Regions from separate parts of the Streptomyces sp. NPDC020362 genome, predicted to be linked through region 4. Evidence: riboswitches for the same ligand, from Rfam matches in the RefSeq annotation. Region 4 holds a riboswitch; each other region holds the start of a gene.
The links. Region 4 has a riboswitch for cyclic di-AMP ahead of AB0H32_RS05940 (transglycosylase SLT domain-containing protein). Riboswitches for the same ligand answer to the same signal wherever they lie in the genome.
Positions count from the first base shown of each region.

Region 1: another riboswitch for cyclic di-AMP. It lies ahead of AB0H32_RS34375 (NlpC/P60 family protein); the one in region 4 lies ahead of AB0H32_RS05940 (transglycosylase SLT domain-containing protein).
Region 2: another riboswitch for cyclic di-AMP. It lies ahead of AB0H32_RS27210 (NlpC/P60 family protein); the one in region 4 lies ahead of AB0H32_RS05940 (transglycosylase SLT domain-containing protein).
Region 3: another riboswitch for cyclic di-AMP. It lies ahead of AB0H32_RS08220 (transglycosylase family protein); the one in region 4 lies ahead of AB0H32_RS05940 (transglycosylase SLT domain-containing protein).

Region 1 is NZ_JBFAET010000143.1:656-8,004, reverse strand. Features, by position in the region: gene AB0H32_RS34395 (response regulator transcription factor) at 1-630, shown strand, start outside; gene AB0H32_RS34390 (NlpC/P60 family protein) at 651-1,715, opposite strand; gene AB0H32_RS34385 (hypothetical protein) at 2,130-2,483, shown strand; gene AB0H32_RS34380 (tellurite resistance/C4-dicarboxylate transporter family protein) at 2,487-3,455, opposite strand; gene AB0H32_RS34375 (NlpC/P60 family protein) at 3,561-4,916, opposite strand; cyclic di-AMP (ydaO/yuaA leader) riboswitch at 4,924-5,096, opposite strand; gene pcrA (DNA helicase PcrA) at 5,382-7,349, shown strand, end outside.
Region 2 is NZ_JBFAET010000087.1:24,034-31,382, forward strand. Features, by position in the region: gene AB0H32_RS27195 (methyltransferase domain-containing protein) at 112-1,005, opposite strand; gene AB0H32_RS27200 (GNAT family N-acetyltransferase) at 1,498-2,418, opposite strand; gene AB0H32_RS27205 (DUF6192 family protein) at 2,316-2,801, opposite strand; gene AB0H32_RS27210 (NlpC/P60 family protein) at 2,840-4,057, opposite strand; cyclic di-AMP (ydaO/yuaA leader) riboswitch at 4,066-4,237, opposite strand; gene AB0H32_RS27215 (oxidoreductase) at 4,793-5,698, shown strand; gene AB0H32_RS27220 (hypothetical protein) at 5,902-6,858, opposite strand; gene AB0H32_RS27225 (MepB family protein) at 7,200-7,349, shown strand, end outside.
Region 3 is NZ_JBFAET010000012.1:82,058-89,406, reverse strand. Features, by position in the region: gene eno (phosphopyruvate hydratase) at 45-1,331, opposite strand; gene AB0H32_RS08220 (transglycosylase family protein) at 1,674-2,366, opposite strand; cyclic di-AMP (ydaO/yuaA leader) riboswitch at 2,371-2,540, opposite strand; gene AB0H32_RS08215 (transglycosylase family protein) at 2,723-3,778, opposite strand; gene AB0H32_RS08210 (cytochrome P450) at 3,945-5,210, opposite strand; gene AB0H32_RS08205 (nucleoside triphosphate pyrophosphohydrolase) at 5,210-6,241, opposite strand; gene AB0H32_RS08200 (SurA N-terminal domain-containing protein) at 6,513-7,160, opposite strand; gene AB0H32_RS08195 (hypothetical protein) at 7,298-7,349, opposite strand, start outside.
Region 4 is NZ_JBFAET010000008.1:58,732-66,080, forward strand. Features, by position in the region: gene AB0H32_RS05920 (FAD-dependent oxidoreductase) at 1-816, shown strand, start outside; gene AB0H32_RS05925 (hypothetical protein) at 832-1,422, opposite strand; gene AB0H32_RS05930 (carboxymuconolactone decarboxylase family protein) at 1,496-1,957, shown strand; gene AB0H32_RS05935 (HAD family hydrolase) at 2,022-2,834, shown strand; gene AB0H32_RS05940 (transglycosylase SLT domain-containing protein) at 2,871-3,359, opposite strand; cyclic di-AMP (ydaO/yuaA leader) riboswitch at 3,363-3,560, opposite strand; gene AB0H32_RS05945 (polyprenyl synthetase family protein) at 4,093-5,103, shown strand; gene AB0H32_RS05950 (DUF2092 domain-containing protein) at 5,360-6,562, shown strand; gene AB0H32_RS05955 (ABC transporter ATP-binding protein) at 6,645-7,349, shown strand, end outside.

The sequences.
Region 1 (7,349 bases), on a different contig from region 4:
CACCGCATGTTCCGCACCGGAGTCCAAGCCGAGATCGGGCAGACCGCCCAGACCGGTGTCGAGGTGGTCGGCGAGGCCGCGGACGTCGACCAGGCGGTCACGGTCATCACCGCGACCCGGCCCGAGGTGGTCCTCCTCGACGTGCATCTGCCGGGCGGCGGCGGGGGCGAAGTGCTGCGCCGGTGCGCGGCGTTGATGGCGGACGCCGAGCGACCCGTCCGCTTCCTCGCACTGTCCGTGTCGGACGCGGCCGAGGACGTGATCGGTGTCATCCGCGGCGGCGCCCGTGGCTATGTCACCAAGACCATCACCGGCACCGACCTGGTCGACTCGATCTTCCGCGTGCAGGAGGGCGACGCCGTCTTCTCCCCGCGCCTGGCCGGGTTCGTCCTGGACGCCTTCGCGTCCACCGACGCCCCACCGGTCGACGAGGACCTGGACCGCCTGACCCAGCGCGAGCGCGAGGTGCTGCGGCTGATCGCCCGTGGCTACGCCTACAAGGAGATCGCCAAGCAGCTGTTCATCTCGGTGAAGACGGTCGAGTCCCATGTCTCGGCGGTCCTGCGCAAGCTCCAGCTCTCCAACCGCCATGAGCTGACCCGCTGGGCGACGGCCCGCCGCCTGGTCTGATCCGGTTCCGGCGGCCGCTCTCACGCCACCCGGGTGGCCCCGGCGAACGGCATCAGGTCGACGGGGGCGAGACGGACCGGTGCCGACGGGTTCGGGGCGTGGATCATCTGGCCGTTGCCGACGTAGATGCCGACATGGCTGATGCCGGAGTAGAAGAACACCAGGTCGCCGGGCTGGAGTTCCGAGCGGGAGACGCGTCGGCCCGCGTTGATCTGGGCGTAGGTGGTGCGCGGCAGGGAGATGCCGGCGGAGTGGTAGGCCGCCTGCGCCAGGCCCGAGCAGTCGAAGGCGTTCGGACCGGTCGCGCCCCAGACGTAGGGGCTGCCGAGCTTCTGATAGGCGTAGGCGACAGCCGCCGCCGCCCGGGCGTCGGGGGCGGCGACGGACCCGGCGTGCTCCAGGGCCGCCCGGGCGTCCGAGGCCGACCGCGAGGCGCGGCCCTGTGCGCTGCCGTCGCCGGTGACCTGGGCCCGCTGCGGCCGAGTGAGCCGCGCCAGCAGCCTGCGCGCCTCCGTCAGCTTCGCGGTGATGGTCCGCTTCTGCCGCCGCAGCTCCACCTGCCGCGCCCGCAGCGACGTCACCTCGATGCGGGCGGCGCCGCGCAACTGCTCGATCTCCCGCAGCTGTTCGCGCACCCGGGCCACCGCCCCGGCCTGCCGCTCACCGGCCCGCTCGGCGAGCGCGGCCCCGTCCAGGTAGCGGTCCGGGTCGCTGGACAGCGCGAGCTGCCATGCAGGATCGAACCCTCCTTGGCGGTACTGTGCCGTCGCGTACGAACCCAGTGCGTTCCGGGCCGCGTTGAGGCCTTCCTGTTTGCGGGCGGTCTCGTCCCGCAGCGAGTTCAGGCGCCGCTGGGCCGTGTCCGCCTTCTCCTTCGCCCCGTCGTACTTCTCGGTGGCGGCCTCCGCCTCCTGGTACAGCTTGTCCACCTTGGTCTTCACCTGGGCCGGCGTCAGCTGCGGCTCGGCGTGTCCCGTTCCGTCGAAGGCCGTCGCACTGGCTGCGCCCGCGAGGGCGAGGGTGACGGCCGTGCGGACGGTGTTGCCGCCGAGCGAGCGCTGTCGGGGCTTGCGGTGCGCTGCCACCTGGACCGTCACGTCCTTCCGTAGGGCTTCTGCGACCGAGCGTCGATGCGTCCGGCGGCGGCCCGTACAGGGGGAGCGGGCCGCCGCCGGATCTTTCTCGGGGGTGGTGACCGAGTGCCGCCCTGGCACGGGCGGCGGTGGGGAGCCGGTCACCTGGAGGAGGACGGTAGGCCGGACTGTGACAGCCAGGTAACGCACTGTACGGAACTGGCTGTGACGGATCGCATCGTGACGGTATGTGACAGAACTGTCCGCCTGGAGTCGTCGCCTTCACGCAGCGTGGTGACCGATGTGCGGAATGTGAAACATGCCGGAGCCGCGGGGTGCTATGGGGCGCATATATGCAAGACCGACGCATGCCTGTGGGGGCCCGGTGACCGGAGCCTTCGGGGCCCCTCATTAGGCTCCGGGCTCATGGACGTACTCATCCATCTCTTCGTCGGCCTGCACATCATCGGTATCGCGGCACTGCTCGGCGGTTTCCTCACCCAGATGAAGGCGATGGGCCAGGGCACGGCCCGCTTCGTCCCCGGGATGCTGCACGGCGCGCTCACCATGCTGGTCACCGGTGTGGCCCTGGTCGGCCTCAACCAGGCCGACGACCACCACGTCAACGCCATCAAGATCGGCGTGAAGCTGGCCCTGCTGATCGTGATCCTCGGGCTGGTCTACGTGCAGCGCGACGAGGAGAAGGTCGACAAGCGCCTCTTCGGGCTGGTCGGCCTGCTGACCATGGCGAACATCTTCATCGCCGTGCTGTGGACGTGACGCTCAGCCCGCTCGGCTGAACCCGGGGCGGGCCGCGAGCGCGGCACCGGCCGCGACCACGAGCCACGCCGCCACCGCCACCCACACCAGCACCCGCCCCGGCTCCCTCAGCCATGCGCCTCCGACGGCGGCCACGACCGACAGCGTGGCCGCCGCCGTCATTCCCAACGGGAACACCGTCGCCCACCGCCGCGTGTCGTAGCCCAGCCGCGGCCGGGCCACCTCGGCGGCCAGCAGCACCAGGTACCAGGCCAGGTCCAGCGCGAGCAGCACGACCGTCGCGTCACGCAGCACACCGCGGTCGTCGTCGTTCCACAGATACAGGCGCGCGCTGTCGGCGGACAGCAGCTTCGCCCCGGCCAGTGCCGAGATGGCGAGTGCCCCGCCCGCGATCCACTGGTCCCCGGGCCCTTCGAGGACCTGCCGCAGGTCGAAGTGCGGCAGGGCGATCCCGTAGAGCACCAGGCCCAGCCAGAACAGCACCATCGCGGCGCGCGCGAGCCATGCCGTCGTCGTGGCCGCTGCCAGGGTCGCCGCCAGCACCGCGAGCCCCTGTGTGGCCACACAGCACAGGAACACCGCTCCCGGCATGCGCGACTTCCAGTGCCGTACGACGAGAACGAGCAGCACCGGCCAGAGCAGCGCCGCCAGGGCCAGCGACGCCCCCGCGAGCCGCTGCCAGCCGAACGCCGAGATCCGGGTGCCGAGCACCGTCGTGGCGGCGACGGCGGTGAGCGCGCCCGGGCTCCGGGCCTCGGCGGCCCACCGCTCCCGTTGCCCCAGCAGCCGAACGACGAAGTTCGCGGCGAACGCCACCCAGGCGAGACAGGCCAGCCACAGGAAGACCAGGGAAAGCGTCTCGGTGCCCGTCAGATACAGGCTCACCGACACGATGCCGGTCGCCATGACGGCGGCGCCCGCCGCCGGCGGACGCTCCGCCCACCACGCGCGCAGAGCTGAGATGCCGGCCATGCGCCCGATGCTAGGTATCCGGGCAGCCCGCGGGAGGAGGGCACGCGCGCGTGGGGCTCGAAAAGAGCACGGGACGGGGAAGAATGGGTCAGGAAAAGGATCCGGTCAGACGGGCCGCACCACGCTGTGGACGATCGGTTCGCCCCACTGGTAGACGGGTTCCTCGCGGATGCACCCGCCGGGCGTCGGAGCGTGGATCAACATGCCGTCGCCGGTGCAGAGGCCGACATGGCTGCTGTTGCCGTGGAAGAAGAGCAGGTCACCGGGCCGGGCGTCGGCGAGGGGCACCTGGGTGCCCGCACGGGCCTGGTCGTGGCCGGCGCGCGGGAGGGCGACACCGGCTGCCCTCCAGGCGGCCTGGGTCAGTCCGGAGCAGTCGTAGGAGCCGGGGCCGCTGGCACCGGACACGTACGGCTTGCCGACCTGGGCGCGGGCGAAGGCGACCGCCTTTTCGGCCCGGGTGGCGTACGAGTCGGTGGGGTCGGTGGATGCCGCGCAGGTGGGATCGGCGGACGCCGAGTCGGCGTGACTGGCAGACGCCGAGTCAGTGGGACCGGCGGACGCCGAGTCGACGGTCTCGGTGGTCGGCCAGCCGGTGGGGCCGGTGGGCGCAGAGTCGTTGGGACCGGTGGTCGGCGAGCTGGTGGTCTCGGTGGTCGGCCAGTCGGTGAGTCCGGTGGACGCCGAGCCGGTCTCCTGCCGTGCCGCTGCCCGCTGCCGCACGGGCTCGGCCGTGTGCCGCACGGGCTCGGCCATGTGCCGCACCGGCTCGGCCGTGTGCCGCACGGGCCCGGCCGCCTGTCGTGCCGGCACCCCCTGCCGCAGTGGCTCGGCCGCCTGCCCGGCGGTCTCCTCCCGGGGCCACTGTTCGGCTGCGGCAGGCCGTGCGCGCTCCTCGGCCGTGAGCCGTGACAGCAGTTCACGCGCGGTGACGAGCTTCTTCTGAACGGCCGCCTTGGCCGTCTTCACGTCGTACGGCGCCGCTGCCGCCGTCGCTGTCGGAGCCTGTGTCGGCGCCTCGGGGCCCGCGGTGGTCCGCCCCCGCCCGGCGGCGTCCTTCACACGCGAGGCCAGCCGCTTCATCACCCGGTCCGGGGCGAAGTGGTCCTGCGGATACTCCGCGAGGAGGGCGGTCGTGTCGGGGGCGACGGCGAACGACCCCAGCTCCTCACGAGCCTTGGAGAGCCGGCCCGGGCGCCGGGCGCTCTCCTCGGCCGGGGCGTCCACCCGCCCCCGCTGCCTGCCCGCCGGCTGCTCCTCGGCCGCCGAGTCGGCCCGGCGGTAGAACTCGTCGACCTTCTTCTCGATCTCGGCCAGGCTCGGCCGGCCGTCCGGAGCGGGGGCGGCCTCGGCCGTCTGGGGCAGGACGGCCACGGAGGTGATGGCGGCGGTGGCGAGGTCGGGCGTGCGAACGCCCGGTCCGAGGGTTGTGCCGGGGCGCGGCTTGCGGTGCGACGCCAAGGGAGGCGACTCCTTCCAATGTGCCGCCTACCGGGTTAGCTGTCGGGTTCGGGCGGGTGGTTCGGAAGGGTTGCCCTACGGCTTCGTCCCGGGCGGGAGTCGGCCGATTCACCCCAGGATCGGTGGGTCCCCGGCTCCAGTGGCCGCGTGAAGGCGCACCGGACTCGGCGGAGGCCGCAGCGCTCGGCGACGTTCGCCGGAAGGGGGTCGTGCGGCCTGACGGCAACCTAGCCAACTCGTGTGACTCTTGTGAAGGTTGGTGAGTCATATGTCCGATACATTTCCGTGACCTGAGGCCGTTTTCATACAGGCGTGACAAGGTGCTTTCGCAGCGTGAGGGCCGATCGGCACGGATCGGGACGGTGATCGACTCCCCGGGGCCGTGTCCGATAGCGGGCGCCCGCGGGAGCCGTGTTCCGGGGACTGCGACCGGTTGTCGGTGCGGCGCCCTAGACTCGGAGAGCGATGAGCAGCCTCTTTGACGACAGCTTCCTGGCGGACCTCCAGCCCTCCCGCGGGCGCGAGGAGGAACCCCCGCCGCCGCCCGAGGACGATCACGCTCCGGAGCCGCTTCCGGACGATCTGTTCGGCGGGAAGTTCGACGTACCACCGGACCGGGACGCCTACTACCGCGACGGCGCCCCGCGCCCCGCGATCGACGCGGCGGCGCTCCTGGAGGGGCTGAACGAGAACCAGCGCGCCGCGGTCGTCCACGCCGGCTCCCCGCTGCTCATCGTCGCCGGCGCCGGCTCCGGCAAGACCCGCGTGCTCACCCACCGCATCGCCCATCTGCTCGCCGAGCGGAGCGTGCACCCGGGCCAGATCCTCGCGATCACCTTCACCAACAAGGCCGCGGGCGAGATGAAGGAGCGCGTCGAGCAGCTCGTCGGCCCGCGTGCGCACGCGATGTGGGTCATGACCTTCCACAGCGCCTGCGTGCGGATCCTCAGGCGCGAATCGAAGAAGCTCGGCTTCACGTCGAGTTTCTCCATCTACGACGCCGCCGACAGCAAGCGCCTGATGGCCCTGGTCTGCCGTGACCTGGACCTGGACCCCAAGCGCTTCCCGCCCAAGTCCTTCAGCGCCAAGATCAGCAACCTCAAGAACGAGCTGATCGACGAGGAGGACTTCGCCGCCCAGGCGAACGACGGCTTCGAGAAGACCCTCGCCCAGGCCTACGCGCTCTACCAGTCGCGGCTGCGCGAGGCCAACGCGCTCGACTTCGACGACCTGATCATGACGACGGTCAACCTGCTGCGCGCCTTCCCGGACGTCGCCGAGCACTACCGCCGCCGCTTCCGGCACGTCCTGGTCGACGAGTACCAGGACACCAACCACGCCCAGTACGCGCTGGTGCGTGAGCTGGTCGGCACGGGTGCCCACGACGAGAACGTCCCCCCGAACGCGTACGACCTCCCGCCCGCCGAACTGTGCGTGGTGGGTGACGCGGACCAGTCGATCTACGCCTTCCGGGGCGCGACGATCCGCAACATCCTCCAGTTCGAGGAGGACTACCCGAACGCGACGACGATCCTGCTGGAGCAGAACTACCGCTCCACGCAGACCATCCTGTCCGCCGCAAACGCGGTCATCGAGCGCAACGAGTCCCGCCGCCCGAAGAACCTGTGGACCAACGCCGGCCAGGGCGCCCGGATCACCGGCTACGTCGCCGACACCGAGCACGACGAGGCCCAGTTCGTCGCCGACGAGATAGACCGCCTCACGGACGCGGGCGAGGCCAAGTCCGGTGACGTCGCCGTCTTCTACCGCACCAACGCACAGTCCCGTGTCTTCGAAGAGGTCTTCATCCGAGTAGGCCTGCCCTACAAGGTCGTCGGCGGCGTCCGCTTCTACGAGCGCAAGGAGGTCCGGGACGTCCTGGCCTACCTGCGCGTCCTCGCCAACCCCGAGGACTCGGTGCCGCTGCGCCGCATCCTCAACGTCCCCAAGCGCGGCATCGGCGAGCGCGCGGAGGCGATGATCGACGCCCTCTCCCAGCGCGAGAAGATCAGCTTCCCGCAGGCCCTGAAGCGCGTGGACGAGGCCTACGGCATGGCCGCACGCTCCACCAACGCGGTCAAGCGGTTCAACACGCTGATGGAGGACCTGCGCACCATCGTGGAGTCCGGGGCCGGGCCGGCCACCGTCCTGGAGGCGGTGCTCGAACGCACCGGATACCTGGCCGAGTTGCAGGCCTCCACCGACCCGCAGGACGAGACCCGCATCGAGAACCTCCAGGAACTCGCCGCCGTGGCCCTGGAGTTCGAGCAGGAGCGCGAGGAGGGGGAGCAGGGCACGCTGGCCGACTTCCTGGAGAAGGTCGCCCTGGTCGCCGACTCCGACCAGATCCCCGACGAGGAAGAGGACGGCTCCGGCGTCATCACGCTGATGACCCTGCACACCGCCAAGGGCCTGGAGTTCCCGGTCGTCTTC
Region 2 (7,349 bases), on a different contig from region 4:
ATCGCGGGTTGGCCCCAGCTCCGGTGACGCGCGGCGCGCACCTGCGCGAGCTGTCTGGCCTCCCTCGACGAACAGCGCTGTGGGCAGGTCGGGCAACGCATGGATCCGCACCTAACCGAGTGCCGGCGGGTGCCCGGCTGGACGGCGTCCCCAGGCCGAAATCAGCGGCGCGAGTGTCAGGTCGAGTTTGCCCGCGTGGATGGCGGCCAGGTGCGCGTCGATCTCGGCGTCGTCGGCCAGGCCGGCGGCGAGCGGCTCGCCGCGCACGTGCCGGATGGTCGCCGCCTCCAGCCGGTCGCAGGCCAGCCCACCGACCGGGAAAGCGCCCCCCGCGGCGACGTCTACCAAGCCGGCCTCACGCAATGCCCGCGGCAGTGTCCGGCCGTAGCGCAGGTCCGCGCCGCGGCGCGTCAGCAGCTCCCGGACGGCGTCGCGCAGCCGGTTGGCCCGCCGCTGCGCAGGGCCGCTGTCGTCCAGGCATGCCAGTGGCTGCAGAGCGGTATCGGCGTCCTCGACCAGCAGCCAGCCGCCGGGCCGTAGCGCTGCCGCCATCGTGGCCAACGCCCGAGCCCGGTCGGGTACATGGACCAGCACGAGCCGGGCGTGCACCAGATCGAACGTCCCCGGCTCCGGGGGCGGGTCAGCGGCGACGTCGTGCTGGCGCACCTCGTACCCGTCGCCTGTCTTCAGCCACGACGGGTCGATGTCCGTGGCCAGCACGTGCCCGGTCGGACCGACGGCCGCCGCGAGCGCCTCCGGGATACCGGGGCCACCGGCCCCCACTTCCCAGCAGCGCGAGCCAGCCCTGACCCCCAGTCGATCGAAGTGCCCGCGCGTCACACCGTCGAACAGCTCGGCCAGCCAAACGAATCGCTCGCCCGCCTCGGCGCGCGCGTTGTCCAGCAGGTACCCGCGGGCGGGAGCGGACTCTCCACCGAGCGCGGTAGTCCCGTCTAGCGGATCCGGTCGGCCACCGACGTGCGGCGGGCGGGGCGAGGAGGTCATCACTACATGGTCAACCTCCCCGGGCCACCAGCGCCACGACGACGGGAGGGGGATATCTCACACAGCCAGCGAACCCCGTACGTCCTACAGCACGGTTCTGCACCGTGACGCGCCGGAAGGGGTACATGTATTCGGCCCCCACAGCCAGCGCACCACGCGCGGGACAGCGCGCTGAGCGGACTGTCGGCTACGGCCGGTTCGGCCTCGTACCGGATGCCATCGATCACGACGTAAAGTCGGGGCCGGCGGATCCAGCAGATGCGCGTCCCCGTTCATCACGGGTGGTACCTCTTCTCCAGTTCGGGATCCGGGGCTGTCCGGCACTGTCCTACTCCCAGGGCTTCCCACCCGACAGACACTCATGAACCGGACACCATACGACTACGCCGAAGCCCTGGTCCCTGGGGTCGTAGACACGCGGCGGTGGCGGCGGCCGCGTCACCCGGGCGGACTGGAGAACCCTGCCGTAACCGGTGGCGCGGTGTCGTCGGATCAGCTTCCCGGTGGCAGGTGCGTCTTGTGCCGCTCGATTTCCTGACCGGCTTCCGGTGCGTCGAAGGAGAAGCTGTACCCGGTGAAGTCGGCAACCGGGACGTATCCGATGCGCCGGTAGAGGGCGTTGCTGGTCGGGTTGGCCGGGTTCGTGAACAGGACGACGTCCGTCGCGCCCGCGGTGAGCGCGGCTCTGGTCACCTCGACCGTCACGGCGCCCGCGTAGCCGCGCCCCCGGAGGTGGGCCGGGGTGTAGACGGGGTCCACCCGGATCATGCCGCCCACCATCGACGTCGAGCCTGCCATGGAGACGGGAGCACCGTCCGGGGTCTCCCAGAACGTGAAGTGTTTGTCGGCGAAGCGTGAGTCGGCCCAGGAGTCGGTGTCCAGGGTGGGGGGTTCTCCGACCGCAGCGGCGAACTCGTTGCACCAGCCGATGAGTTGCTGGTGATCCTGTGCGTCCAGGACGCGGCCCCGGCCGTCCGGGCGCGGCTCGGGTGGGGCGAGTGTGCCGAGGCGGTGGAGACGGCCCCACCACATGGCGACCGACGCTGCGCCTGTGTGCCGCTGCCATGCCTCGGCGAAAGCGGTGGCGGTGTCATGGTCCGCGGTGACGCCGGAGAGGGAGTGGCCGAGATCGGCCAGGCGGGCGGCGAGGGTGTCGGCCTGCTCGGGAGAAAGGGTGGTGAGGGTCAGTCGGTGGGACGGAGGGCGGTAGAAGATGGCGCGGACCTCGCCCTCCGACTCCAGTCGGCCGAATACGGTGGCCTCGGCGCCGAATGCGTCCGCCCCGCGTGTGCGCAGTTTCTCGGTCAGCGTCAGCGGCGTGGTGTGCAGGGCGGGGCGCGAACGCAGGAAGTCTCCGGCTCGGGCGAGAAAGTCGTCGACGTGGTCGGTGAGGTGCCAGTCATCCGGGCGCATGCTTCATGTTCCCTGATGTACCGGACTCGGGGGAAGCGCTTGCCCGGTGATGAGCCGCCGCCACGACGGGTGCAACGTCTGCCAGCATTCTGCGGCTGGGTGAAACGCAGCCTCCAGAACACGTCGCGCGCCGGTCGCGACCTGTAGGTCGGCGGGCTCACCGTGATCATCATGGGCAGGCCGAGCGTGTCCGCCGTGAAGGCATGCAGCCGTCCCTGCGGGACCAGATGCCCCTCCAGGGCCGGCTCGCCTTGGCCGAGGGCGCCTTCGAGCCGGTCGGCCGCCGCGCGGACCCGACCGATCTGCCGGCGGTCGGTCTCGCGCTCGTCGTCGGTGAACTGCCGCGCACGCAGCTGCGGAACGCGCGCCGGCGGATCATTCATCACGTCGGCGTGTCCGGGCCTTTGGCCGCCACTGGCCGTCAGGCCGGGCGGACCACGCTGTGGATGATCGAGTCGCCGCCGTAGTAGATGGATTCCTCACGGACGTAGGCACCGGGCTTCGGGGCGTGGATCATCATGCCGTTGCCGATGTATATGCCGACGTGGCTGATGTCGTCGTAGAAGAAGATGAGGTCGCCGGGCTGGGCGTCGGTGAGGGACACCGTTGTACCAACGTTCACCTGGTCGTAGGTGGTGCGCGGCAGGGAGACACCGGCGGCCTTCCAGGCGGCCTGGGTGAGGCCGGAGCAGTCGTAGGAGCCGGGCCCGGTCGCACCCCAGACGTACGGCTTGCCGATCTGCGCGCGGGCGAAGGTGAGCACCTTCGCGGCCTTGGCGGCGTACGTGGAGCCCGACGAGGCGGTGGAGGTGCCCGAACCCGAGGAGGAGCCGGAACCCGACGACGAGCCGGATCCGGAGGACGAGCCCGAAGCCGAGCCAGAACTCGAGGTCGAGCCCGAAGACGCACTCTGCTTCGCCGCCTGCGCGGCCGCCGCCTGCTTCTTGGCGAGCTCCGCCGCCTTCCGCGCCGCCTCCTCCTGCTTCTGCTTCTCGATCGCCGCGAGGCGCGCCTTCTCCTCCACAGTCAGCTTGGACAGCAATTCACGCGCCGTGGACAGCTTCTCCTGGACGGTGGACTTGGTCGTCTTGAGGTCGTTCTGCGACTGAGTCAGCGTTTTGAGGCTCTTGACGGCCTTCTGCCGCGCCTTCATGGTCGCGGACTGCTCGGTGACGTAGTCGTCGACCGCGCCCTTCTGCCGCGAGGTCAGCCGGCTCATCAGATGTGTCTGGTCGAAGTAGTCCTGCGGGGAGTCCGCGAGCAGGAAGGTCGCGGTGTCGGGGGTGGCGGCCCCGGTCCGGTACTGGGCCGCGGCGAACATACCCAGTTCCTCACGCGCCTTGTTGAGCTTGGCCGTGCGCTTGGCCACGTCGTCGAGCAGGGTGTCGACGTGTTTGCGCTCCGTCGCGGACTTCTCCTTGGCGGCGTCGTACCTCTCGGTCGCCGACTCGGCCTGGCGGTACAGGTCGTCGACCTTCTTCTGGACCTCTTCGAGGCTCGGCCTGCCGTCGGCGGAGGGGGTGGCATCGGCGGTCTGGGACAGCAGGGCCACGGAGGTGAGAGCGGCCGTGGCCAGGACGGGGGTGCGTATGCCGGCTACGCGCGTACCCGTGGGGCGCGACTTGCGGTGCGACGCCAAGGGAGGCGACTCCTTCCATGTTCCGCCTACCGAGTTAGCTGTCGGGTTCGGGCGGGTGGTTCGGAAGGGTTGCCCTACGACCCTTGCCCCCGGAAGGGAGCTGGGCCGATTCACCCCAAGGTCGGTGGGTCCCCGGCTCCGGCTGCCGTGCGGGCGCGCCGGACTCGGCGGAGGCCGCACGGCCCGGCGACGTTCGCCGGTGGGGGTCGGGCGGCCTGACGGGAACGCTAGCCAACTCATGTGGCCCCTGTGAAGGCTGGTGGGTGATATGCCCGATACATTTTCGTGACCTTTGCTCGGTGGGGTCGTTGGGTGCAGTCAATCCGCCTTGATATGACATGAGGCGTCCGGAATTGCAACGCTCACACATGTCTCCTCGCGCCCGGGTGAGGGGTGCGTCGCGACTCGGCCGGACGATTGCGAACCGTAATCCGACCCCGCGGGCCGGCCGCGTTCCGCCTCGTCGGCCTGAGCCGCGTCCGACCGGAGTGGATGGTGATCACCTTGCCTGGCCGCGCCGAACGAAGTCACGGTCGTCTGCCGCCTCGTGAGGACAGCAGCACAAGGCCCGGAATTCCGTCCTGCCCGGCGTTCTCTCCACATGTCCAACGGCTGTGCGCTGACGTTCAGTTCCCCGTAGGAATGTGACGTTTCGCCCAGCCCGCCGCCCTGTCGCCGAACGCCACGACCGCCCCATACTCCAGGGCCTGACGAACCGACGGACAAGGGAGCACAGTGAGCGCAGCGGCGGCAGCAGGGACCTGGAAGCTCGGGGACGTAGAGGTGAATCGCGTCGGCTACGGCGCAATGCGGCTGACGGGCAACGGCATGATGGGGAACTCCGACGGCACGCCGATCGACCGCAAAGTCGCCGTTGACCTCCTGCACAGCGCGTTCGAGCAGGGTGTCAACCATATCGACACGGCCGCCTTCTACTTCTCGCCGCTACGGTCCGCAAATGAACTCATCAACCGCGCCCTCTCGTCCTGGTACGGCGACGTGGTCGTGGTGACCAAGGTGGGCCCAGCGCGCGACCCCTCCGGCGAGTGGCTCACCATGGCCCGCCCCGACCAGCTGCGCGGCCAGGTCGAGGAGAACCTGCGCCAGCTCGGCCGGGACCACCTGGACGTGGTGAACCTACGCCGCAACGGCCCCGCTACGGCCTCGATCGCCGAGCACTTCGGCGCCCTCGCCGAGCTGCGCCAGGCTGGCCTGATCCGGCACCTCGGGCTCTCCAACATCCGCCCGGAGCACGTGGCCGAAGCCCTGACGATCGCGCCCGTGGTCTGCGTGCAGAACTCCTACGGCCTGGACTGGCGCCGGGCCGACGCGAGCGGGCTGATGGACCTGTGCCGGGAGCAGGGCATCGCCTTCGTCCCGTACTTCGCCATCTCCGGCCTGCGGCGCGAGGCAGCCGCACCCCGGGAGCACGACGCGCGCGTCCACTCCGTCGCCCGCGCCCACCATGCGACGCCGGCCCAGGTACGGCTCGCCTGGACCCTCCACCGCGGTCCGCATGTGCTGGCCATTCCCGGCACCACGAACCCGGCACACCTCGCAGAAAACATCGCCGCCGCAACCCTGCGCCTGACCGACGAGGAGTTGGCCGTCCTCAACAAGCCCGCCGAGGACGCCGCCTGAGCCCCGGCCAGCGGCGATCGGTGAAACTCCCCGTCCCCTGCCAAAAACCGAACCTTGCCGCCGCAGCGGGCACCACTCAAGCGGCTGATCCTTGTCCTCGACGTGCGCGCTCCGGCAGCGCAGAGGCACCCGCATGATCACCCTCCCGGCCGGTGCCCGGTGGCCCTGCCCACTCCTTCAACTGGCGGTTGCGGGAACCGCGTTCAGGGGCCGTCGGGCTCGAGGTTGTTCACGCTGAGCAGGTTGCCGCCGACCGGCAGGCCGACCGACTTGCGCAGCTCCCCGATGGCCGGATCACGGACGGAGACGGTCAGGGTGTAGGCCGGCTGACCGGTGATGGTGTTCGAGGAGTCGATCGGTGCCTGAAGCCGCTTCATCACGGCGCTGCCGTCGTAGCCGGGACACAGGACCTGTACCGGCAGTGAGACCTCGGCGCTGCCGCCGCCGTTCAGGTAGATCTGTGTCTTGTCCTCGGCGTCGGCTTTCACGGCGGGATTCCAGGTGACAGGGAGGCCGTGCGCCCCGCCGACCAGTCCGTGCGGGCCTTCGATCTCCACCGCGACTCCCTCGGCGCCCAGGGTCCGGGGCACCTTGAGCGATCCCTTCGGGCCCGGCGCCAGGAGAAGCCCGATGGTGAGACGGCCGGGGGTGCGCGGGTTGAGCCGCTCATAGCCGTAGGAGCCGAGGGCGAGCTGCGGACCGCGTTGCGGGCCGGTGGGCTGCGGCGCGGGTGAGGAGGCGGCTGCGGGGAGTGGGAAGTGGTGGTATCCCTTGGCCCCGCACCGGTCCCCGTCCGAGACTCCGCCCCCCGGCAGTGCGACGGACTTCGCCGGGCCGGACGTGGGCGGCCCGCCCCATGAGAGCAGATTCTGCTCGTAGGCGCCCACGAGCACGACGGCCGCCGCGGCCATCCATGGGATCACCGCGCGCGCCCTGTCGCCGAACGGACGCCCCTTCGGCTTCCGGGGCTGCTGCTCCGCCGCGGACATGTCCCGGAGCCTTTGCTCCACCATCCTCGCCCGCGCCGACGGCTCCTTCGGTGCGGCGGCGCCATCGCCTTCGGCGGTGTCCCGCAGGAACGCCGCCCACTGCTCGTCGGATATGGAGGAGTGCTCCTCCGATCCCCCGTCGGGTTCTTCGGCGGGCGGGACGGTGCTCACGGGCGAACCCCTCACTGGGACGGGGGCTGCGGCCCCTTGGGTCTAGGTAATGATGCCGTACGCCTCTGACACGCCCCCGGGGGGTGCGGAGCGACGAGGAAGCCCGTACGAGCGATGTCGTACGGGCCTGTTCACGGCGTCCGGTTCGGCCGGTGAGCGCCCGTTCGCAGGCCTGGAGGACGGGCCTTCGGGCCGGTTCCCCGTTCACGGTCGACGCCTGTGTCACGCCCGGGAGGCGGATCGCTCGCACCGACCGCTTCGGGTTCCGGGGGTGAGGGTTCCGCGACCGACGGCATGGGAGGCCGCGGCAGCACGCGCGGGCAGGATGGCAGGATGACGGCATGGTGACGCATCAGCTATGGGCAGGGGTTCACCGTGACCTGCTCGCCGCCAAGGAGTCGGTGTACGACCCGAACGGTTTCACGTGCACAGTGCCGGTGCCCGAACCGGAGAGCGCCGAGTACGCGGCATGCGCGTTCCTGCTCGACGGC
Region 3 (7,349 bases), on a different contig from region 4:
ACGGGGACGTACGTACGACTGGCTGGGACTTGGCCCGGGAGGGGTCAGCCCTTGAAGCGCGGGAAGGCGCTGCGGCCCGCGTACACCGCGGCGTCGTCGAGGATCTCCTCGATGCGCAGCAGCTGGTTGTACTTGGCGACGCGCTCGGAGCGGGCCGGGGCGCCGGTCTTGATCTGGCCGCAGTTGGTGGCGACGGCCAGGTCGGCGATGGTGACGTCCTCGGTCTCGCCGGAGCGGTGGGACATCATGCACTTGAAGCCGTTGCGCTGGGCCAGCTCGACGGCGTCCAGGGTCTCGGTCAGCGAGCCGATCTGGTTGACCTTGACCAGCAGGGCGTTGGCGGTGCCCTCCTCGATACCGCGGGCCAGGCGCTCCGGGTTGGTGACGAAGAGGTCGTCGCCGACCAGCTGGACCTTGTCGCCGAGCTTGTCGGTGATGACCTTCCAGCCGGCCCAGTCGTCCTCGAACAGCGGGTCCTCGATGGAGACCAGCGGGTAGGCCGCCACCAGCTCCTCGTAGTACTCCGTCATCTCGGCGGCGGAGCGCTCCTTGCCCTCGAAGACGTACTTGCCCTCCTTGTAGAACTCGGAGGCGGCGACGTCGAGCGCCAGGGCGATCTGCTCGCCGGGGACGTACCCGGCCTGCTTGACGGCCTCCAGGATGAGGTCGAGGGCCTCACGGTTGGAGCCGAGGTTCGGGGCGAAGCCGCCCTCGTCGCCGAGGCCGGTGGACAGGCCCTTGGACTTCAGGACGGACTTGAGGGTGTGGTAGACCTCGGTGCCCCAGCGCAGGGCCTCGGAGAAGGACTCCGCGCCGATCGGGGCGATCATGAACTCCTGGATGTCCACGTTGGAGTCGGCGTGCGAGCCGCCGTTCAGGATGTTCATCATCGGCACCGGCAGCAGGTGCGCGTTCGGGCCGCCCAGGTAGCGGAAGAGCGGGAGGTCGCTGGCCTCGGAGGCGGCGTGGGCGACGGCGAGGGAGACGCCGAGGATGGCGTTGGCGCCGAGGGAACCCTTGTTGTCGGTGGCGTCCAGGTCGAACATGGCCTGGTCGATCAGGCGCTGCTCGGTGGCGTCGTAGCCGACCAGCTCCGGGCCGATCTGCTCGATGACGGCGAGGACGGCCTTCTCGACGCCCTTGCCCTGGTAGCGGTTCGGGTCACCGTCGCGCAGCTCGATGGCCTCGAAGGCGCCGGTGGAGGCGCCGGACGGAACGGCGGCACGACCCGTGCTGCCGTCGTCGAGGCCGACCTCGACCTCGACCGTGGGGTTGCCTCGGGAGTCCAGGATTTCCCGGGCTACGACGACGTCGATGGACGGCACGAGCATCTCCTTCATGGATGTGACGCTGGTTGTGCGGGGCGGGTGCGCCTTGCGACTAGAGCCTAACCGTCCCGGGCCCGTCGGCCACCGACCGACCGTCCCGTGGACAGGGAGACCGTACCCATTGTTCACGTCCGGAACAAAGGGGCTTCCGGATGAGGCCCGGCTGAAGAGTGGGGAAACAGGGCGGGAAAGCAGGGCGGGGAAACAAACAACCCCGCCCCGGCGCGTACGGGGGAACACGCGCCGGGGCGGGGAGCCCGTGGGGACGGGGGGATGACCCTCACGAGGCCTTCAGAGTGGGGGCGGGCCTTGTGAGAGCGCTGTGGTTCCGGTGGGAGCCAGGTGTCACTTCAGGTGCAGCTGCTGGCCCGGGTAGATGAGGTTGGCGTCCTCGACGATGTCCTTGTTCAGCTCGAACAGCTTCTTCCAGCCGCCCTTGACGCCGTGCTTCTCGGCGATGGTGCTGAGGGTGTCACCCTTGACGACCTTGTACTCGCCGTCGCCCTTCTTGACCTTCTTGCCGGTCGGGGTGGTGACGGTCTTGCTCGGGGCCGGACGCTCGGCCGAGCGGGAGGCGGCCTGCGTGTCGGTGGAGCGGGTGGTCGGCGCGGTGGTCTTCGCCGGGGCGCTCTTGGGCGCGGCGGTGGGGGCGGAGCCGCTGTAGGGGGTGCCGGACAGGCCCGTGCCGCACACCGGCCAGGCGCCCTTGCCCTGGGCGGCGAGGACCTTCTCGGCGACGGTGATCTGCTGCGCCTTGGTGGCCTGGTTGGCCTGCGCGGCGTAGGCGGTGCCGCCGTACGCGGCCCAGGTGGAGGCGGAGAACTGCAGGCCGCCGTAGTAGCCGTTACCGGTGTTGATGGCCCAGTTGCCGCCGGACTCGCACTGGGCGACCGCGTCCCACTCGGAGCCGGTGGCGGCGGAGGCGTTGCCGGCCGCCATCAGCGGGGCGGCGACGACGGCACCGGTGACACCGGCGAGCGCGATGGCCCGGGTGGCCTTGGACGGACGACGGTGCTTGCCCTTGCCGGAAAACAGCATGGATCGATCCCCTCACCGACGCCTGCGAGGTGAGCTGTCGGGTTCGGGCCGGTTGAGTTGCCCGGCCGCACCTCCTGGGGAGGCGCGGCTTCACCCCTAGCCGGATCCAGCCTCAACTGCTGGCCCCGGCACTTACCTTGGGTCCCCCGCTCCTGCCTACGGCGCATGACGCGACGACTGTTCCCGGGCAACCGCTGGCAGGACTCGGCGTTGCGAGTGCCGGGGCTCGTGGTGACGAGCGGCCTTGACCGTAGACATGCGCCCGGCGGAATTTCAAAGACGATCAGGGCTTCTGAGACTCATCCCACACTTTCGCCAAAACGGACATTCGGCGTGAAGCGGGGCGTCAACTCCCGCTACTTTCCACCCTTTTCCGCACCGATATTCAGGGTCTGACCGGGGGTGATGTCGTTCGGGTCGGCGCCGACGACCTTCTTGTTCCCGGCGTACAGGGCGCGCCATCCGCCGTCGACGTCAAGGGAGTCGGCGATGGAGACGAGGGTGTCGCCGTCGCGGACGGTGTAGGTGCTCGCGTCGCGGGAGGCATGGCGGCCGGGCGAGGCGGCGTTCTGGCCGTTTGCCGCGCTTTCGTCCGCACTCCCGCCGCGGTGACGCCCGCCGCTGCTGAGCGAGCCGGTGTCGACGAGGCTCCAAGAGCCGTCACTCTGGGCGGAATTGTCCGAGTCTTCCGTGGTGGGGTCCGCGGTGGGCGACTCGTTTTCCTGCCGGCCCCCGGAGCCCGGCGAGGAGGATTTGTCGGACTTGGGGGTTTCATCGGCCTTGTCGGAGCGATGAGAACCGGTGTGCTTACTCGCGCTCGGTGACGGCTTGGCGGCCACATCCGAGGAGGAGTCGGACGAAGACGACGAGTCCGACAGGCCGGATGAGTCGGATGTATCGGTGGAGTCGGACGAGTCCTTGTGCCCGGAGGAGTGACCGGAACCCTGCGAGTCCGAGCCCTGCGCATCGGAGCCCTGCGCGTCCGAGCCCTGCGCGTCGGAGTCACCGAGGCCCGTGTCGACGTCCACGGAGCCGGAGTTCGAGGTCAGGCCGGAGAGCAGGGCGCAGGTGGCCCAGGGGGTGGTGCCCTGGTCGGCGAGGATCTTCTCGGCGACGGCGATCTGCTGCGAACGGCTGGCCTGGTCGGCGCTGTAGGCGTACTCCGAGCCGCCGTATTTGTTCCAGTCGTCCTGGGATATCTGCAGGCCGCCGTAGTACCCGTTGCCGGTGTCCGCGCTCCAGGAACCCCCGCTCTCGCACTGGGCCACCTTGTCCCATGTGGTGCCGTCGGCCGCGTTGGCGCTCGCGGCACCGAGGAGCGGGATGGCGATGGCGGAGCCGGTCACTCCGGCCGCGACGAGGAGAGCCGGAGCCTGACGGGGGCGACGGTGACGACCGTTCCCGGTGAGCATGCGGAAGCCTTTCGTGCGACAACGGGGCCGGCGTGACGGGTGAAGCGGGGTGTCACGCTGATGGGTGAACGTATCGGCAGACGATCACTTGTCACAAGTTAATGCCGCGCAGATCACGTGAAGATCACAGAATTGAGGTCTGCCGTACGCGCCCGGGCGGGTGTGCTCACGGCACGGGCGTGAACTCCACGGGCAGCGTGCGCAGGCCGCGCATGATGAGTCCGCCGCGCCAGCGCAGCTCGGCCGGATCGGCCGCGAGCCGCAGGTCGGGCAGACGGGTGAGGAGGGTGGCGAGGGCGGCCTGGCCTTCCAGCCGGGCGAGGGGAGCGCCGAGGCAGTAGTGGATGCCGTGGCCGTACCCGAGGTGCTGGTTGTCCCGGCGGGACAGGTCCAGCACATCCGGATCGGCGAACCGCTCGGGGTCGCGGTCTGCGGCGGCGAGGACGACGAGCACCGGGTCCCCGGCGGCGATGTCCTGGCCGCCGACGGTGAGCGGCCGGGTGCCGAACCGCCAGGTGGCCAGCTCCACGGGTCCGTCGTACCGCAGGAGTTCCTCGACACCGGTCTCCAGGAGGTCCCTCTCCCCGGCGGCCAGGGACGTCTGCAGCCGACGCCGCTGCTCGGGGTGGGTGAGCAGGGCGTAGGTGCCGTTGCCGATGAGGTTGACGGTCGTCTCGAAGCCGGCGAAGAGAAGGATGAAGGCCATGGCGGCGGCCTCGTTCTCGGTGAGGTGCTCGCCGTGGTCGGAGGCCCGGATGAGCCCGGAGATCAGGTCCTCGCCGGGCGCGGGCTCGGCGGGCAGCGCCTCGCGCTTGCGGTGGATGAGGTCGGCGAGATAGCCGCGCATCTTCTTCACGGACCGCGCGACCCCGCCCCTCGGCCCTCCCCCGTGCCGGATCATCATGCCCGCCCAGTCCCGGAAGTCGTCCTGGTCCTCGCGCGGGACGCCGAGCATGTCGCAGATGGCGTAGATGGGCAGGGGGAAGGCGAACTCGTGGATGAGGTCGGCGGAGCCCGTCGCGGCGAACCCGTCGATGAGGCGGTCGGTCAGCTCCTGCACCCGGGGCGCGAACTCGGCGACACGGCGGGGCGTGAACGCCTTGCTGACCAGGCGGCGCAGGCGGGTGTGGTCCGGCGGGTCGATGTTGAGCAGGTGCGTCATCAGCTCGGCCTTGCGCTCACCGGGGATGCCGGTCTTCCCCTTGGCGTGCTCGGGCTCGTCGTGGTGCGCGGGATTCTTGCTCAGCCGCTGGTCGGCAAGAGCCTGCTTGGCATCGGCGTACCGCGTGACCAGCCAGGCCTCCACCCCGCTGGGCAGCCGTGTCCGGTGCACGGGTGCGTGCTCGCGCAGCCAGGCGTAGGCGGGGTAGGGGTCGGCGGCGAACTCCCAGGTGAAGAGGTCGGGGGCCGTCGGGGGGTGGGGCTGGTCCATCACTCCTTGACCGTATCCGGCTTTTCGCCGGAGTCCGCTTCGCTCCTCCCGCCCGCTTCGGGCGCTCCTTCCGTCGCCCGGATCGCATCCCGGTACGCCCGCGCCACTGCCCGCAGGGCCGCCTCCGGATCCACTCCCTGTGCCTCGGCCCGTACCGCGAGCGCCAGCAGCTCGTAGCCGATGCCTTCGCCCTGGGGCAGGGGCACGTCCAGCTCCGCGGTTCGGGCACGGGAGGCGAGCTTGGCGGCGAGGGCGAGGCCGGGCTGGCCGAGGGGAACGCCCTCGGTCACCGAAGTGCGCTGCTTCTCCTCGGCCTTGGTGCGCAGCCAGTGCTCCTTGACGTCCTCCGGGGTCTCGGCCTTCTCGTCGCCGAAGACGTGCGGGTGGCGGTGGATGAGTTTGGCGACGATGCCGCCGGCCACGTCGTCGACGGAGAACGGCGCGTCCGGGTCCTCCTCGGCGATGCGGGAGTGGAAGACGACCTGGAGCAGGACGTCGCCCAGCTCCTCCCGCAGTTCCTCGCGGTCGCCGGCCTCGATCGCCTCGACCAGCTCGTACGCCTCCTCGATGCCGTACTTCGCCAGTCCCTGGTGGGTCTGGCGGGACGACCAGGGGCATTCGACGCGGATGCGGTCCATGACCTGGACGAGGTCGAGGAGGCGGGCGCCGGGCAGGTCGTAGGAGGCGGGGAGCAGCTCCAGGTCGGGCATGTGGACGCGGCCGCTGCCGGCCAGGCGGGCCAGGCCGTCGGTGAGGGCGGGCTCTCCCTCGCCCGTGGCCACGACCACCACCGTCCGTCCGCCGGCGCAGGTGTCGACCAGCTCCTGGGCGGTGGGGGACGCCTCCGCCACGGATATCCCGGCCTCGCGCAGATACGGCAGCTGCGGATGCGCGCCGTCCGCGCACAGCACGGCGTCGGCGGTGCGCAGCGCCTGCCAGGCGGGCCAGGACAGCAGGCCGGGCGCGACGCGGTGGCTCGTGGTGAGCAGGACGATGCGGCCGGGGGCGGCTTCGGGGCTGGTTTCGTTCACGCTCCGAACGTAACTCACGGCGCGGAGGCGGGGGCTCGGTTGTCCACAGGGCCGGGCAGGTCCTGTGATCGTATGACCGATGGTCCGGCCCGGCTCGGCTCAGCCCGGCTCAACCCGAATCGGCTCAGCCCGGCTCAACCCGAATCGGCTCAGCCCGGCCCGGCCCGGCTCGGCCCAGCCCGGCTCGGCCTGACTCGGTCCGGCCCGGCTCGTTTCCGGTCCGTTCCCTCGCCCCGCCGCCTGCCGGGTGCCGGGTGCCTGCGCCGGCTGCCTACGCCGGCTGCTGCTGCGTCCCGGTCGTCACCTCACGCACCCACGGCGTCTTCGCGTCCACGCGGCTGCTCTTCTGCACGTCCCAGGAGCCGTAGCGGGGGTTGAGGTCGATGTGGAGTTCCCCGGAGGCCTGGGACAGGGCCTTCCAGAAGGCGGGCTGCGTGGTGTCGGTGCCGAGCTTCGAGGCGAGCTTCTGCGCCTCGATCTGGAGGCGGAGGTTGTCGTCCAGGCGCCGGGGCGCGATGCCGTACTTCTGCAGCCAGGCCGTCTGGAGCCCCTTGGTGCCGCCGGCCTGCTGCTCCAGGCCGGCGCGCATCTCCATCACCTCCTTGCGGGTGACGGAGATGCCCGCGTCCTGCGCGGCGCGGTGCAGCACCCGGTCGAGCACCATGTTGTGCAGGGTGTCGCGGGTCAGGCCGGACGTGGAGGAGAGGACCTGCTGGTACTGGGTCTCGTCGGGCACCGCGGCGCGCTGGGCCTTGCGCACCTCGTCGACCCTGTTCTCCAGCTGGGCGACGGTGATCCGCTGCCCTCCGACGACGGCCGCGGCGCCCGCGTGCGCAGTGTTTCCGCAGGCCGTGAGGAGGGGTGCCGCGGCGGCGATCGCGGCGGACAGGACGAGCGCGGTGCGACGGCGGCGGTGCAAGGAAACCTCCTGAGGAGATTGTGCGACGGAGCACAAAGTCTTGCGGTGATCGATGGTAGGCAGCGGCCAAGCTCTGGCCAACCCATTCGACCAACGATTCCTCGGGTGTTCTGGTACCGCCTCGCCGCCCCGGTCGCTCAGCTCCCCTCGTTCACCGCCCGCTCGACGGCCGCCGCCTCGTTCGCGCGC
Region 4 (7,349 bases):
TTGTTCACCGCTCGCGCGGTCGTGGTCGCCACCGGCCTGTCCGGGCTAGCCCACCTTCCGGCGGAGTTGGCCGCAGCGGCGGCCGACGGACCGGCGCCCACCGGACCGGTCTCCCACAGCTCCCAGCACCACGACCTCACCCGCTTCGCCGGCAAGGAGCTGATCGTCGTCGGCGCCGGCCAGTCCGCACTGGAGACGGCGGCCCTGGCCGCCGAGGCCGGAGCCCAGGTGCGGGTCGTCTCGCGCGGCCGCGGCCGGGTCGCCTTCGGGGCTCCGCCCTGGGACCAGCCCAGGCTCCGCCCCGAGTCCCCCTTCGGCCGTGCCTGGTCCCTGTGGGCGCTCAGCCACTACCCGCACCCGTACCGCTTCCTGCCCGCCCGGACCCGCCACTACCTGGTCCGCCGGGTCCTCGGCCCGCTCGGCGCCTGGTGGCTGCGCGACCGCTTCGAGGACAAGGTCCAGGTCCAGGACGTCGAGCGGGTGCTCGGCGCCGACGCCCCGGACGGCACCCCGGTCCTCACCGTGCGCACGCACGGCGGACACACCGATCAGCTGCCCGCCGACCACGTCATCGCGGCCACCGGCTACCGCGTGAGCATCGCCGCGATGGACTTCCTCGGCCACGAACTGCGCACCCGCCTCGCGGTGAGCCGGGGCGCCCCCAGGCTCGGCGCCGGTTACGTCTCCTCGGTCCCCGGCCTGTACTTCACCGGACTCCCGGCGGCGTCCTCCTACGGCCCGGTGATGCGCTTCGTCTGCGGCACGGAGTTCGCCTCGCCGCGCCTGGCCGGGCATCTGGCGGCGGCACACCCCTGAGGCCCGGAAGCAGCCCTACGCCTCCCATCCCGCCCGCTGCCACCGGAGGAACTCCGCGATCAGCTCGGGCGGGTTGGCGGCCTCGGTGGCCTCCACCTCCCAGCCCGGGCAGTACATGTCGAAGATCACGACGGGCAGCGGACGGCCGAGGACCTTCTCGATCCGGCCCTCCGCGTGCAGCCGGCGGGCCAGCTCGATGCAGGCACCCGCGAAGTGCTCACCGAGCAGTTCGCGCCGAATGGCCTGATCGCCGTCGCTGTCGTCGTCCTCCTCGAACCACAGCCCGAGATCCTCGGCCTCCGCGGCGTACAGCCGGGCGCCGGCCGGGTCCTCGGGGACGTTCCCGAGCATCTCGAAGCCGTCCAGGAGCCAGCACGCGTAGTTCCAGCGGGCCTCGCCGGGGTCTCCGTGGCGCTTCTCCTGCTCGTACTGGGTCTCGGTGTTGTAGCCGATGGCCACGTACGGGCGGCGCTCGTCGTCGTCCACCCGCCAGATGCGGAAGGAGAGGGCGTAGATCTCCGGTTTCAGCTCCTCGGGGAAGCGCTCCAGGACACCGGTCGAAGCCTCCAGAAGATGCGCCGAAAAATCTCCGTGCCGATCGGTCACGACGTCCGCCCCCGTTCCGTCAGTGCAGTGAACACAACCTAGCGAGCACCACTGACACTCAGGGGGCAGCACCATGCAGGCACGGATGACGAACCCGGCGTACGTCCTCCCGGCCGCGCTGAAGGGCATCGGCACGATCTTCCAGGCGGTCGGCGAGGGCGGACTGCCCGAGGAGCTGGCTGAGATCGTCGGGCTGCGGGCCAGCCAGATCAACGGATGCAGCGCCTGTGCGCACGGTCACACGGTCAACCTGCGCAAGGCCGGTGCGAGCGAGGAGCGGATCGCGGCCGTCGGCGCCTGGCGCGAGGCGCCCTTCTTCACCGAGGCCGAGCGCGCGGCGCTGCAGCTGTCCGAGCGGGTCACACGGCTCGCCGACCGCTGCGAGGAGCCGGTGCCGGACGCGCTGTGGGACGAAGTCGCCGACCACTTCGACGAGAAGCAGCTCTCGGCGCTGATCCTCACCATCTCGCTCACCAACATGTTCAACCGCATCAACACCACCATCAAGGAGCCCGCGGGCACCACTTGGGGGTGAGAAGCAGACAAGTGCGGGAACATCAGGGTGAGTCGGTGGGGCGCACTGTCCGTATTCTCTGATCATGGCCGCACCCCCCGCATACGCACTGATCGCCACGGACCTGGACGGGACACTGCTGCGCGGTGACGACACCGTCTCCGACCGGTCGCTCGCCGCACTCGCGAGGGCGGTGCGGGCCGGTGCCCGGCATCTGGTGGTGACGGGCCGCCCGGCCCCGCGGGTGAGGCCCCTGCTGGAGGACCTCGGGTGCACGGGGCTCGCGGTGTGCGGGCAGGGCGCGCAGGTCTACGACGCCGGAGCCGACCGCCTGCTGTGGTCGGTGCGCCTGGACCGGGAACTGGCCGAGACCGCGCTCGGCAAGATCGAGGCCGAGGTGGGGCAGGTCTACGCCGCCGTCGACCAGGACGGCGTGGACGGGCTCACGCTGATCGAGCCGGGGTATCTGATGCCGCACCCGACCCTGCCGGCCGTGCGGGTCGGCCGCCGCGACGACCTGTGGTGCGAGCCCATCAGCAAGGTGCTGTTGCGCCATCACACACTGTCCGACGACGAGTTGGCGGCGGTCGCGCGCTCGGCGGTGGGTTCGCTGGCGACGGTCACGATGTCGGGGCCGGGGACCGTGGAACTCCAGCCGTGCGGTGTCACCAAGGCGACGGGGCTGGCGCTGGCCGCCGACCACCTCGAGATCCCCGCCGGGCGGGCCCTCGCCTTCGGCGACATGCCCAACGACATCCCGATGTTCGACTGGGCGGCGCACGGCGTCGCCATGGCCAACGCCCACCCGGAGCTCAAGGCCGCCGCCGACGAGGTCACCCTGTCGAACGAGGACGACGGCATCGCCGTCGTCCTCGAAAGACTGTTCCCGACCGACTGACCGGGATAACAGCAGGGGCCCCGCCGCGGGCGTTCGTCAGTAGGCGCCGTTGACGTTGTCCATCGACCCGTAGCGCGCGGCCGCGTAGTTGCAGGCGGCCGTGATGTTCGCGACCGGGTCGTAGATGTCGAAGGACGTGCCGGCCACGTGGTACGCGTTGAACGTCGGGTCGATGACCTGGAGCAGGCCCTTCGACGGTATGCCCTTGGCGGCGTTGGAGTCCCACAGGTTGATGGCGTTCGGGTTGCCCGAGGACTCGCGGATGATGTTGCGGTAGATGCCGTTGTAGGTGCCCGGGATGTGCTTCTCGGCCATGATCGCGAGCGATTCGCGGATCCAGCCGTCGAGGTTGTTCGGGTACCCGGCGAGTGTGGTGGAGGGCGTGGTGGCCGCGGGGGTGGCGGCGGACGCGCTGGTCGCGCCGATGACGGGAAGGGCGAGTACGGCGGCACCGGTGCCGGCCACGGCGAGCGTGCGGACGAGGCGGTTGGTGCGGTTGCGGAGGCGCTGAGCGGCAGCAGGCATGGCGTTGTCCCTCTCCGTCGCCTGCGAGGTGAGCTGTCGGGTTCGGGCCCGGGGAGTGCCCGGCCGTGCCTCCTGGAAGGCACGGCTTCACCCCTAGCCGTTCCGGTGACGACATGTGCATCTGCGCATGTGCCGGCCGGTCCGGCGGCTTACCTGGGTCCCCCGCTCCTGCCGTACGAATGAGTTCGTCGATGGGTGGTGTCAGACGCGGCAGGATTCGGCGTCCGCCTGACGTGCCGGGAAGCTATGCGAGAGCACATGTCCGGAACAAGTACCGGATTCACCCAACGTGCCAGTTGACCTTGGTCTGTCCCGTATGGGCAACTTGATCCTTTGCTGTTGCCAATCCTCAACTGGCCTTGCGGGGCAAGGGCGGAAGGGGGTTGTGCCGGATGGCTGGATATACCTGCCCGCGTGACCCAACTCACGAAATGGCAAAGTGTACCAAATCAGACATGCGGGATTAGAGGGATTTGCTGCGCATGACGCAAAAGGAGTAATTCGCCCACGGCCCGGTTCGCGACAAATCGGACCAGTTGCTGTTAAGTCAATAGATGTCCGTCGTTATCAGATGATCAAGAACATAGCGGCCGTGATCCGATAGCGCCCGGCCTGGACCGGTGGGCGCTATCGGTGATCGAAACAGGACCGGATACGCTGACTTGAGTGATGGCAGCGACCTATCGACAAACCGCGTAACCGCCAGCAGACACCAGCAGACAGGAGACCCCTCGTGACCGTCGTCGGGCCGTTCGGGCTGAGCGTGCGGGACCAGGCTCTGGAAGCCGATGTCCAGGCCGGATTGGCGGCTGTCGAGGAAGGCTTGCTCGAAGCCACCAAGAGTGAGGTCCCGTTCATCACGGAGGCCGCGCAGCACCTCGTACGAGCCGGTGGGAAGCGGTTCCGGCCGCTGCTCGTGATGCTTGCCGCGCAGTTCGGCGACCCGTACGCGCCCGGCGTCGTACCGTCGGCCGTCGTCGTGGAGCTGACCCACCTGGCCACGCTGTACCACGACGACGTCATGGACGAGGCGGCCGTGCGGCGCGGCGTGGACAGCGCCAACACGCGCTGGGGCAATTCCGTCGCGGTCCTCACCGGCGACTTCCTCTTCGCCCGCGCCTCCCAGATCCTCGCCGACCTCGGCCCCGAGGCGGTACGGGTGCAGGCCCTCGCGTTCGAGAGGCTGGTCACCGGGCAGATCCTGGAGACCGCGGGTCCCTCGGACGGCCGCGATCCGGTCGAGCACTACCTGGACGTGCTCGGCGGCAAGACGGGATCGCTGGTGGCGGTCTCGTGCCGGTTCGGCGCGATGATGTCCGGCGCCGACGAGACGGTCGTCGACGTGCTCACCCAGTACGGCGAACGGCTCGGGGTCGCCTTCCAGCTCGCGGACGACGTCCTGGACATCGCCTCCGACTCGCGCGAGTCCGGCAAGACCCCGGGAACCGACCTGCGCGAGGGCATCCCGACGCTGCCCGTGCTCCGGCTGCGCGAGCGGGCCGCCCGCCTCGGCCTGCCCGAGGACCTCGCGCTGTGCGAGCTGCTGGACTCCGACCTCAGCGACGACGCCCGGCTCGCCGAGGCGCTCACCGCCCTGCGCGCGCACCCCGCCCTGGAGCAGGCCCGCCGGGACACCGTCCGGTACGCGGAGGAGGCGCGGGCCGCCCTGGCCCCGCTGCCGGAGTGCGACGCCAAGGCTGCGCTGACCGAGCTGTGCGACGCGGTGGTGCACCGGGCCGGCTGACCCGGGGCGGCATGCCCGCAACGAGCGCGAGGGCGGCGTCTCCCGCACGACCCCTACGGGTCGGGGGAGACGCCGCCCTCATGTGTCATACCGCAGGCGTACACGGAGTTGGCTCCGAGGTCTGACGCTTCCGCGCGGCCGATTTGGTCAGATGGAGACCACGGAAATCACCACTCCTCACCGATTCGGGTGAGAATGGCGGCTCAGGTGGACCAGCGTGAGGACAGCCGCCGCCGACGACGGAGGTAAGGCACAGATGGCACCGTACGAATCCGACGACGCAGCGGGCATCGCGCAGGACGAGGACCTGCGCGCCGGACGCCGCAAGGCCGCCCGGTACGCGGTCCCGGTCGCGGTGGTGGGGGTGGCGGCGGCCACGATCGGGCTGGTCCCGGCGCTCGCCGCCTCCGGTGACCCCGACCTGCCGAAGATCACCGCACAGCAGCTCATCGAGAAGATCGCCAAGTCGGACGTGCAGCAGCTGTCCGGCACGGTGAAGGTCACCACCGACCTCGGCCTGCCGAACCTCGGCGGCCTGGAGAGCAGCCTGGCCTCGGGGGCGGCCCAGCGCGGCGGCGACGGCTCCTCCGCGGACCCCAAGGCCAAGCTCACCGAGCTGGTCTCCGGCACGCACACCCTGCGCGTGGCCGCCGACGGCCCCGACCGGCAGAAGCTCTCGCTGCTGGAGAGCGGCGCCGAGTACAGCATCATCCACAACGGCAAGAACGTGTGGGGCTACGACAGCAAGAGCAACGAGGTCTACCACGGCACCGCCGCCGACTCCGGCAGGAAGCACCGGGCCGAGCCGCCGGCCACGCCCAAGGACTTCGCCGACGAGGCTCTGAAGTCGGTCGACGACACCACGTCCGTGACGGTCGACGGCACCGTCCAGGTCGCCGGACGCGACGCCTACAAGCTGCTGATCAAGCCCAAGCAGTCCGGCACCACGGTCGGCGCGATCAGCATCGCCGTGGACGCGAAGACGGGCCAGCCGCTGAAGTTCACGCTGACGCCGAGGAGCGGCGGCGCCGCCGTGCTGGACGCGGGCTTCACCCAGGTCTCCTTCGCCAAGCCGGCCGCCTCCGCCTTCGACTTCACCCCGCCCAAGGGCGCGAAGGTCACCGAGGAGAAGCAGAAGTCCAAGGCGCCGGAGCACGCCCCGAAGTCCGGCGAGGGCTTCGCCAAGGGCATGGACCGTGCCACCGTGCTCGGCAAGGGCTGGACGTCCATCGCCACCTTCGACACCGGCGCCAAGGGCGGCGCCCTGCCGTCCGGTTCCGAGGGCGGTGCCTTCGGCGGCTTCCTCGGCTCGCTGGGCGACCAGGTCTCCGGCAAGTTCGGCAAGGGCACGGTCTTCTCCACCCGTCTGGTCAACGCCCTGATCACCGACGACGGCAAGGTGTACGCCGGCGCGGTCACCAAGGACGCCCTGGTGAAGGCGGCGAACGAAGGGAAGTGACCCTCCCGGGGCCTGCGGGGAGCCCGGGTGGCTTTTCGCAGGCCCCGGGTGCGCTCCCGGGACACGACGAATCGAGGGACCGATGGACGAACCGTCCGCCACGGAGCGGGACTCGGGGGGCGCGGCGGAGCGGGGCGCACAGGACGAGCGGGGGCCCGTCATCGCCACGCTCGGCCTCACCAAGCGCTACCGCGGCGGACAACTCGCCGTCGACGGCCTCGATCTGACCGTCCCGGCGGGCAGCGTCTTCGGCTTCCTCGGCCCGAACGGCTCCGGCAAGACCACCACCATCCGCATGCTGATGGGCCTGATCGAGCCGACCTCGGGCACGGCCCGGGTGCTGGGCCGCCCCATGCCCCGGGCCACCCGCGCCGTCCTCCCGCAGGTCGGCGCACTGATCGAGGGCCCGGCCCTGTACGGCTTCCTCTCCGGCCGGGACAACCTGCTGCGCTACGACGCCGCCGACCCGACCGCCGACCCGCGCACCCGGCGCGCCCGCGTCGCAGCCGCCCTGGACCGGGTGGGCCTCGCCGCGGCCGCGGGCAAGAAGGCCAGGGCGTACTCCCTCGGAATGAAGCAGCGCCTGGGCCTGGCCGCCGCCCTGCTCCAGCCCCGCAGCCTGCTCGTCCTGGACGAGCCGACCAACGGCCTCGACCCGCAGGGCATGCGCGAAATACGCGCCCTGATCCGCGAGTTGGCCTCCGACGGCACGACCGTCTTCCTCTCCTCCCACCTCCTCGACGAGATCGAGCAGGTGTGCACGCACGCGGCGGTGATGGCGCAGGGC